Regions from separate parts of the Dactylosporangium sp. NPDC000521 genome, predicted to be linked through region 1. Evidence: riboswitches for the same ligand, from Rfam matches in the RefSeq annotation. Region 1 holds a riboswitch; each other region holds the start of a gene.
The links. Region 1 has a riboswitch for cobalamin ahead of bluB (5,6-dimethylbenzimidazole synthase). Riboswitches for the same ligand answer to the same signal wherever they lie in the genome.
Positions count from the first base shown of each region.

Region 2: linked by a shared signal. The riboswitch ahead of ACFY3L_RS32525 (VWA domain-containing protein) and the one ahead of bluB (5,6-dimethylbenzimidazole synthase) in region 1 are both predicted to bind cobalamin.
Region 3: linked by a shared signal. The riboswitch ahead of ACFY3L_RS04500 (CbtB domain-containing protein) and the one ahead of bluB (5,6-dimethylbenzimidazole synthase) in region 1 are both predicted to bind cobalamin.
Region 4: linked by a shared signal. The riboswitch ahead of metE (5-methyltetrahydropteroyltriglutamate--homocysteine S-methyltransferase) and the one ahead of bluB (5,6-dimethylbenzimidazole synthase) in region 1 are both predicted to bind cobalamin.

Region 1 covers NZ_JBIAYW010000016.1:67,648-69,839, forward strand. The annotation lists gene ACFY3L_RS38810 (MBL fold metallo-hydrolase) at 1-387, shown strand, start outside; gene ACFY3L_RS38815 (metallophosphoesterase) at 417-1,103, shown strand; cobalamin riboswitch at 1,114-1,319, shown strand; gene bluB (5,6-dimethylbenzimidazole synthase) at 1,361-1,981, shown strand; gene ACFY3L_RS38825 (roadblock/LC7 domain-containing protein) at 2,000-2,192, opposite strand, start outside.
Region 2 covers NZ_JBIAYW010000011.1:38,595-40,786, forward strand. The annotation lists gene ACFY3L_RS32525 (VWA domain-containing protein) at 1-1,236, opposite strand, end outside; cobalamin riboswitch at 1,271-1,469, opposite strand; gene ACFY3L_RS32530 (hypothetical protein) at 1,516-2,192, shown strand, end outside.
Region 3 covers NZ_JBIAYW010000001.1:944,099-946,290, forward strand. The annotation lists gene ACFY3L_RS04495 (hypothetical protein) at 9-1,055, shown strand; cobalamin riboswitch at 1,135-1,266, shown strand; gene ACFY3L_RS04500 (CbtB domain-containing protein) at 1,303-1,518, shown strand; gene ACFY3L_RS04505 (CbtA family protein) at 1,533-2,192, shown strand, end outside.
Region 4 covers NZ_JBIAYW010000007.1:330,846-333,037, forward strand. The annotation lists gene ACFY3L_RS24395 (ribonucleotide-diphosphate reductase subunit beta) at 1-541, shown strand, start outside; cobalamin riboswitch at 661-874, shown strand; gene metE (5-methyltetrahydropteroyltriglutamate--homocysteine S-methyltransferase) at 989-2,192, shown strand, end outside.

The sequences.
Region 1 (2,192 bases):
GTGCGGGTCACCGCCGTCCCCGCGCGGCACGGCCCCGCCGGCACCGAGCACCTCACCGGCCCCGTCACCGGGTTCGTCCTGCACGGCGACGGCCTGCCGACCGTCTACGTGAGCGGCGACAACGCGTCGCTGGACGTCGTCGCCGCGATCGCGGAACGCTTCCCGTCCGTCGACGTGGCGATCCTGTTCGGCGGCAGGGCCCGCACCGCGCTGCTCGGCGACGCCGACCTCACGCTCGGCGCGGCCGGAATGCTGGCGGCGGCCAGGCTCCTGGACGCGAAGACCGTGGTGCCGGTCCACGTCGACGGCTGGGCGCACTTCACCGAAGGCGTCGCCGACGTCCGCGCCGCGTTCGAGGCCGCGGGCAGCGCGCACCTGCTGCGGTAGCCGCGCGCCCGCCTGGGTAACCGGCAGGGGTGCTCATCGCCCACCTCAGCGACCTCCACCTCGGCGCCCCGCCGCCCGACCGCTTCGACCGGGTCCTCGCGTACCTCGGCGACCTCCGCCGGCCGGTGGACGCCGTGCTCGTCACCGGGGACGTCGCCGACCACGGGCTCGACGCCGAATACGCGGCGTTCGGCCGGCTCCGGACGCTCGGCGTGCCCGTCCTCGCGGTGCCCGGCAACCACGACGACCCGGCCGCGTTCCGGACCGACCGCGCCGAGACCGTGGCGGGGGTGCTGTTCGCGCTGTGCGACTCGTCGGTGCCCGGGCACGCCGAGGGATGGCTCGACGACGACACCCTCCAGTGGCTCGACGACACCCTCGCGGCGTCGGCGGGCATGCCCGCGCTCGTGTGCTGTCATCATCCGCCGGTACCGGTGGGCAAGCCCGCCGCGGACCAGGTCCGCCAGCTCGGCGCCGGACGGCTCGCCGAGGTCCTCCGCCGCCACCCGGACGTGCTGGCCGTCCTGTGCGGGCACGTCCACAGCGCCGCCGTCAGCACGTTCGCGGGCGTGCCGGTCCTCGCCGCGCCGGGGGTCGAGTCGACGATGGTGCTGCCGTGGGAGCCGGAGGACCGGCCCGAGCCGCCGCCGGCGCTCGCGTTCCACCTCGTCGAGGACGGCCGGCTCACCACCCACTACCGGCTCTGCGTGCCGTAGGCTGCCTGGCGGCACGAACTTGATGCGAGGTGCCCCAGTGCCCTGGGGAGAATCGGGAAGCCGGTGTGAATCCGGCACGGGCCCGCCGCGGTGATCGGGGAGCTGCCGTCCATGCGCACCCCGCGGTGCGCGGTCACTGGCCCCAGGGCTGGGAAGGCGGACGGTGCAGGCGTTGATCCGAGAGTCCGAAGACCGGCCTCGCGGTCACCGGCCGTCCGTCCGTGACGGGCGGCCACGAGCAGCGGGAGCCTGCCCTCATGAGCACCGACCTGTACGACGTCGTGCACCGCCGCCGCGACGTGCGCGGCCAGTTCACCGGCGCGCCGATCCCCGCCGACGTCCTCGACCGCGTGCTGGGCGCCGCCCACGCCGCGCCGAGCGTCGGCCTGTCCCAGCCGTGGGACTTCGTCCTCGTCCGCGACCCCGCCCTGCGCGGCGCCTTCCACGACCACGTCCGCACCGAGCGCGACACGTTCGCGGCCACCCTCGACGCCCCGTCCGCCGCGACCTTCGCCCGGATCAAGATCGACGGTGTGCTGGAGTCGGCCCTGTCCGTGGTCGTCACGTACGACCCCGGCCGCGGCGGCCCGGCGGTCCTCGGCCGCCACGCGATCGCCGACGCCGGCCTCTACTCCGTCTGCCTCGCCATCCAGAACCTGTGGCTCGCCGCGACCGCGGAGGGCCTGGGCGTCGGCTGGGTCTCGTTCTACCGCGAACCGTTCGTCCGCGACCTGCTGGGCATCCCCGCCACCGTCCGGCCCGTCGCCTGGCTCTGCCTGGGCCCGGTGACCCACCTGGAGTCCGTCCCGGACCTGGAACGCCACGGCTGGCGCCGCCGCACCCCGCTCTCCGAGGCCCTGCACCACGACCGCTGGTGAGCCCTCGCGGTCGCGGGCTCAGCGCAGCGCGGCGAGGCGCTGGCAGGTCGGGCGGGCCTCCAGGTGCAGGCGGGCGACGCTGAGCCCGTCGCTGCCGAGCACCGCGAGCAGCGTGCCGCCGTCCACGGCGTACACGGTGAAGTAACCGCCGTCGTTGCGCATGGTCGCGTCCCGGAACGGCGCCTGCCCCAGCACCAGCGCCACCTGCCGG
Region 2 (2,192 bases), on a different contig from region 1:
ATCCGAAGAATCGGAAATATCGGGAATGCTCGGCAAGGGAGGAGAGCTGGGAGGGGTTGCCGCGGGCGGGGCACCGCCAGCAGGGCCGCCGTCCGGAGCGTCACCGTCGGGGCCGCCGCCAGGACCGCCGCCGGAGTCAGGACCACCGCCGGAGTCAGGGTCACCGCCGGAGTCGGGGTCCCCGTCAGGACCGCCGCCGGTGTCGGGGTCGTCGTCGGGGCCGTTGAGCTCCTGGTCGAGGATCTCCTCCAGGCGCTCCTGGTCCGCGCCCGGCGGGTCCAGGGGGTCGCGGCGGCGCCGGTGCGGCAGCGCGAGCCGGGCCGCGTCCCGCAGGTCGTCCTTCGTCACGACGGTCCGGCCGTGCCAGGCGGCGACGGCGACCGCCGTGCGGGCCACGACGATGTCGGCGCGCAGGCCGTCCACGCGGTACGCGATGCAGATCCGCGCGATCCGGTCCAGCTGCGCGTCCGGCAGCGTGACCCGGGGCAGGAACTGCCTGGCGGCGGCGATCCTGCCGGCCAGGGCCGCGTCCTGCTCGACGTAGCGGGCGGCGAACCCGGCGGGGTCGTTCTCGTACTGCAGCCGCCGCCGCACCACCTCGGCCCGCGGCTCCACCGTGGCGGGCGCGGCGACGCCGACGACCAGGCCGAACCGGTCGACGAGCTGCGGCCGCGGCTCGCCCTCCTCCGGGTTCATGGTGCCGACGAGCAGGAAGCGGGCGGCGTGCTTGACGGAGACCCCGTCGCGCTCGACGTGGGCGCGGCCCATCGCGGCGGCGTCGAGGAGCAGGTCGACGAGGTGGTCGGGCAGCAGGTTGACCTCGTCGACGTAGAGGACGCCCCGGTGCGCGGCGGCGAGCAGGCCGGGCTCGTATGCCTTCACGCCCTCGCCGAGGGCCCGCTGCAGGTCGAGGGTGCCGACGACCCGGTCCTCGGTGGCGCCGACGGGCAGCTCGACCAGCGCGGCCCGGCGCCGGGCGGCGGGCGTGTCCACGGTGTGCGGACCGTCGGGGCACGACGGGTCGGGAGACGAAGGGTCGCAGGCGAAGCGGCAGCCGGCGACGACGTCGACCTCCGGCAGGAGCGCGGCGAGGCCACGCACGACGGTCGACTTGGCGGTGCCCTTCTCACCCCGGACGAGCACCCCGCCGATCGCGGGCGACACGGCGGTGAGCAGCAGGGCCAGGCGCAGGTCGGGCAGGCCGACCACGGCCGAGAACGGATACGGCGACGTCACGGGCACATCCTCCTCGAGCGGGTCCGCGCCCGCTGGGTCATGGAGCACGAGCGGCTGGAGTCTCCTGACTCCCGGATCGCCGCCATCCCCCGACCTTCCGGCTTGCGGCCGTGGCCCTTGCGCTGGAGGGTGACTCCCCGGTCACAGTGGCGGGACCGTCCCAGATTCGCACTGGGTTCCTCCCTATGACCGCTCGGGGTTCATCGTGTCCCACCGCTCCCAGTGACGTCAACGTGACCCAAATCCTTCGGGCCGGGCACGACCGGCCGAACAGATGACATGTGGAGGAGCGCCGCGCACGCCGCCCTGTGCGTCGTGCTGACCCTGGGCCTGCTCGTGGCGTCCGTACGGCCGCGCCTGCCGCCCCTGGCGCCGGAGACGAGCGTGGCGCCGCCGGGCACCCGGGCCATGTGGCTGTGGGGGCGCGAGCCGCCGGAGGCCGTCGTCGGCTGGGCGAAGGCACGCTCGGTGACGACGATCTTCGCGTACTACGACCCTCGCGCCGACGTGACGGAGCTGACCCGGCTGCGAGCGCTGTGCGACGACGCCGGGATCACCCTGGACGCGCTCGGCGGCGAGCCGGCCTGGACGACCGACCACGCGACCGCGCTCGACTGGGCCCGGGCCGCCGCGGCGTCCGGCCTGTTCCGGGGGCTGCACGTCGACGTCGAGCCGTACCTGTTGCCGACCTGGGAAGAGCGGCACGCGGCGCTCGCACCGCAGCTGCTGCGACTGCTGGACGAGCTGTCGCGGATCGGCCCGCCGGTCGAGCTCGACGTGCCCTTCTGGCTGCCGACGGTGCAGGTCGGCGGGGAGAACCTGGCCGACGCCGTGCTCGCCCGGGTCGACGGCGTCACGGTGATGAGCTACCGCAACACCGCGACCGGCGGCAACTCGATGCTCGGCGTCGCCGACGACCTGCTGCGGCGGGCCGGGAAGGCGGCGAAACCGGCCCG
Region 3 (2,192 bases), on a different contig from region 1:
AATGCGGCGTGAAGCGACGGCACATGGGGCTACTCGTCCGGATCGTCCTGGCGGGCGTCCTCCTGCTCGCCGGATGGCAGATGGTGGCGGCCGGCACGAGCACCGCCGCGCAGCGGCAGCAGGAGTCGGCGCAGCGCATCGCGGACTACACGCCGACCTGCGACGGCAAGACGATGCGGCCGCTCGACACGTGCCTGGTCTACGGCGGCACCCGTGACGATGGCGGCACCTACCAGCAGATGGTCGACCGGTACGCGAAGGAGAACTCCCCGGAGGCGATCGCCGGGCAGGACCGGGCGTGGCGGATCCTCGGGTCCGCGGCGCTGCTGCTCGGCGGGCTCGCCCTGCTGTTCTTCGTGCTGTCGCTGGTCGAGGTGGTCCGGTTCGGCGCCGACGAGCCGCTGGCGGTGATCGCCCCCTACCAGACCCGATGCTTCATCTTCGTCGTCGCCGGCGTGATCGCGGCGATCGCGTGGGGCGTGGCGTTCACCTCCGGTGGCACCGGCTCCTGGATCACGGGCGGGGTCGGCACGCTGTTCTGCCTGTTCGCCGGCGCCGGGGTCGTGTCGTCGCTGCGGACGCGCATCGGCCGGAAGCGGTGGGCGAAGCGGCGCGGCTACACGTTCGAGCGGTCCGACCCGGTCCTGGCGCTGCGGCTCGGCTGGTCGCAGTTGCAGCCGGCCGCGGGCGCCGTCGTCACCGGCACGTTCCGCGACCGGGCGTTCCACGTGTTCGACTTCGTCGAGAAGGACCGCCGGCACACGGCGCTCGTGCTCGCCCTGCCGGGTGAGGTGCCGAGCCTCTCGGTGCAGCCGAGGAACTCGGCCGGCGCGCGGCTGACCGGCGCCACCGGTCAGCACTGGGCGGATCACGGTCCGCAGGTCGCTGCCGCCGCGGACAAGCACTACCCGTGGGCGTTCACGGCGAACGGCAGGCTCATCCGGGCGAAGTACGCCGAGTTCCTCAGCCCGACCGGCGCGTCCCTCGACCGGCGGCTCGACGGCCTGCACAAGGTGGGTACCGATCTCGCCGCCCTCACCCCACCGAGAACTTGATCACCCTTGCGCCGGCCGCCGGCCACGCTGACCAGCGGCGCGGCGCGCGATTCTCGTGCCCGAATCGGCCGTTCGATTGACACGCTGGTACGCCGTCCGTACCGTCCGAAACGTACACGTGACAGTGAACGGAAGCCGGTGCAAGCCCGGCACGGTCGCGCCGCTGTAACCACGCAGGTGGGAGTCAGACCCGGGCACGGTCACGACAACGCTCGATGGGACGCGAAATCCCGCAGGAGGCTGCATCATGGCATCGATCTCGGCTCTTCCCACCCCGGCCACCGCACCGGCCCCGATCCCGCTGCGGCAGATCCTGCCGTGGGCCACGTTCGGCGTCGTGCTCGCCGTCGTGCTGCTGTACTTCGTCGGCGCCGAGCAGGGCATCACCTCGGTCGTGTCGGGTTCGACGGTGCACGAGTTCGTCCACGACGGCCGGCACCTGCTCGGCTTCCCCTGCCACTGAGCCGGGGCGCCAGCATGTTGAATGCGCGGACGCTCCTGGTCCGCGGCATGATCACCGGCCTGGTCGCCGGTGTGGCCGCGTTCCTGTTCGCCTACCTGTTCGGCGAGGGCCCGATCAACGACGCGATCGCGTTCGAGGAGGCCCACGCCGCCGACCATGAGCACGGGCCGGTCAGCCGGACCGTGCAGAGCACGCTCGGCCTGGCCACCGCGTCGGTCGTGTACGGCGTCGCGCTCGGCGGCCTGTTCGCCATCGCGGTCGCGGTCACGATCGGGCGCATCGGCCGGCTCAGCGCCCGCGCCACGGCCGCTGTCGTCGCCCTCGCCGGGTTCGTCGGGGTGGCGCTCGTGCCGTTCCTGAAGTACCCGGCCAACCCGCCCGCGACCGGCAACGCGGACACCCTGCAGCAGCGGACCGGCCTGTACTTCCTGATGATCGTCATCGGGGTCGCCGCCGTGCTCGGCGCGATCGTCGTCAGCCGGTCGCTGCAGCCGCGCTTCGGCACGTGGAACGCGACGACCCTCGCGGTCGTCGGCGCCGCGGCCGTCGTGGGGGTCGCGATCGCCCTGCTGCCGGCGGTCAACGAGGTGCCCGACGGGTTCTCCCCGGTGCTGCTGTGGCGGTTCCGGCTCGCGTCGCTCGGCACCCAGGCGGTCACCTGGGCCACGCTCGGC
Region 4 (2,192 bases), on a different contig from region 1:
GAAGACCCGCGACGACCGGCGGGCGTTCCTGCTCAACCTCATCTGCTTCGCCGCGTGCATCGAAGGTCTGTTCTTCTACGGCGCCTTCGCCTACGTGTACTTCCTGCGCTCCCGCGGCCTGCTGCACGGCCTCGCCTCGGGCACGAACTGGGTCTTCCGCGACGAGTCGATGCACATGGCGTTCGCGTTCGACGTCGTCGACACCGTACGCGCCGAGGAGCCCGACCTGTTCGACGCTGACCTGCAGGACCAGGTCCGGCAGATGCTCGCCGAGGCCGTCGAGTGCGAGGTGCAGTTCGCCGCCGACCTCCTGGAACAGGGCATCTCCGGCATGTCGTTGCCCGACATGCGCGAATACCTGCAGCACGTCGCCGACCGGCGGCTCGCCACTCTCGGCATCGCGCCGCTGTACGGCAGCCGCAACCCGTTCGCGTTCATGGAACTGCAGGACGTGCAGGAGCTGTCGAACTTCTTCGAACGCCGCGTCTCCGCGTACCAGGTGGGCGTGACGGGCACGGTCAGCTTCGACGACGACTTCTGACCGGCGGTCCGCTGCCGTCCTGCGCCGCGTCGCGCAGGACGGCAGCGGCACCGCACAGTTGTGACGAATCGCTGTGTCACATGGTGGGTGGCCGGGTTCCGGAACCGCCGGGCACCCGTAGGATGGTCGGCAGTGCTGGTTCGCGCCGTTCGTGAGGACGGGGCGTCGTAAGAGGGAACCCGGTGCGACACCGGGACTGCCCCGCAGCGGTGAGTGGGAACGACCGCCGTCATCGAGCACTGGACCGTGAGGTCTGGGAAGCGACGGCCAGTAGGCGACCATCCGTGGTCATGCCCGCGAGTCCGAAGACCTGCCCGCACCGCGCACACCGACCGGTGTGCGCCGCCGGCGACCCCTCGGGAGGGTCAGGGCGGAAGCGGGACGCGCCGTCCCCTGCCTCCTCCCCTCCCTTGAGGTCGTCGCGACTTCGAGGGAAGGAGCCCTGTGGTGAGCACCGCATTCGGGCAGAGCACCGTCCTCGGTTACCCGCGCATCGGCGGGAACCGGGAGCTGAAGAAGGCCGTCGAGGCGTACTGGGCGGGCCGCATCGACGCGGCGGTCCTGGACGAGACCGCGGCCGGGCTGCGGGCCGAGGTGTGGCAGACGCTGCGCAACGCCCGGCTGGACGCGATCCCGTCCAACACGTTCTCCTACTACGACCACGTCCTGGACACCGCCGTCGCCGTCGGCGCGGTCCCGGCCCGGTTCGCCCGGCTCGGCCTGTCCGAGCTGGACACGTACTTCGCGATGGCCCGCGGGGTCGAGGCCGAGCCGGCCATGGAACTGACGAAGTGGTTCGGCACGAACTACCACTACCTGGTGCCGGAGATCGACGCGGACACCGTGTTCGCGGCCAACCCGGTCAAGGCCCTCGGCGAGGTCGCGGAAGCGGGCCGTCTCGGCATCACCACCCGGCCGGTGCTGGTCGGCCCGGCGACGTTCCTGCTCCTGGCGAAGGGCGCGGACCCGTTCGCCCGGCTCGACGACCTCGTCGAGGTGTACGCGCAGATCCTCACGGTCCTGGCCGCGGCCGGCGTGACCTGGGTGCAGCTGGACGAGCCCGCGTACGTCGCGGACCGCACCCCGCAGGAGATCGACGGGCTGCGCCGCGCGTACACCCGCCTCGGTTCGCTGACCGATCGGCCGCGGCTCTTCGTCGCCACCTACTTCGGTGAACTCGGCGACGCCCTCCCGGCACTGCTGCAGACCCCGATCGAGGCGATCGGCCTGGACCTCGTCGCCGGCCCCGGCAACCTCGAACGCCTCGCCGCGTCCGGACCGCTCGGTGGGAAGACGATCGTCGCCGGGCTCGTCGACGGTCACAACATCTGGCGCACCGACCTGCGCACCGCGGCCGTCCGCGGCGCGACCGTCACCGCCCTGGCCGACCACGTCGCAGTGTCCACGTCGTGCTCGCTGCTGCACGTGCCGGTCGACCTGTCCGTCGAAACCCGGCTCGACCCGGCGCTGCACGAGCGGCTCGCCTTCGCCCGGCAGAAGGTGGACGAGGTCGTGCTGCTCGGCCGGGCGGTCCGCGACGGCACCGCCCACCTGCCCGCGCCGCTGCCGCCGGTCCCCGCCGCATGGCGCGACGCGCCGGTCCGGGCCCGGCTCGACGCGCTGTCCCCGGCGGACCGGCGGCGGGGCTCCT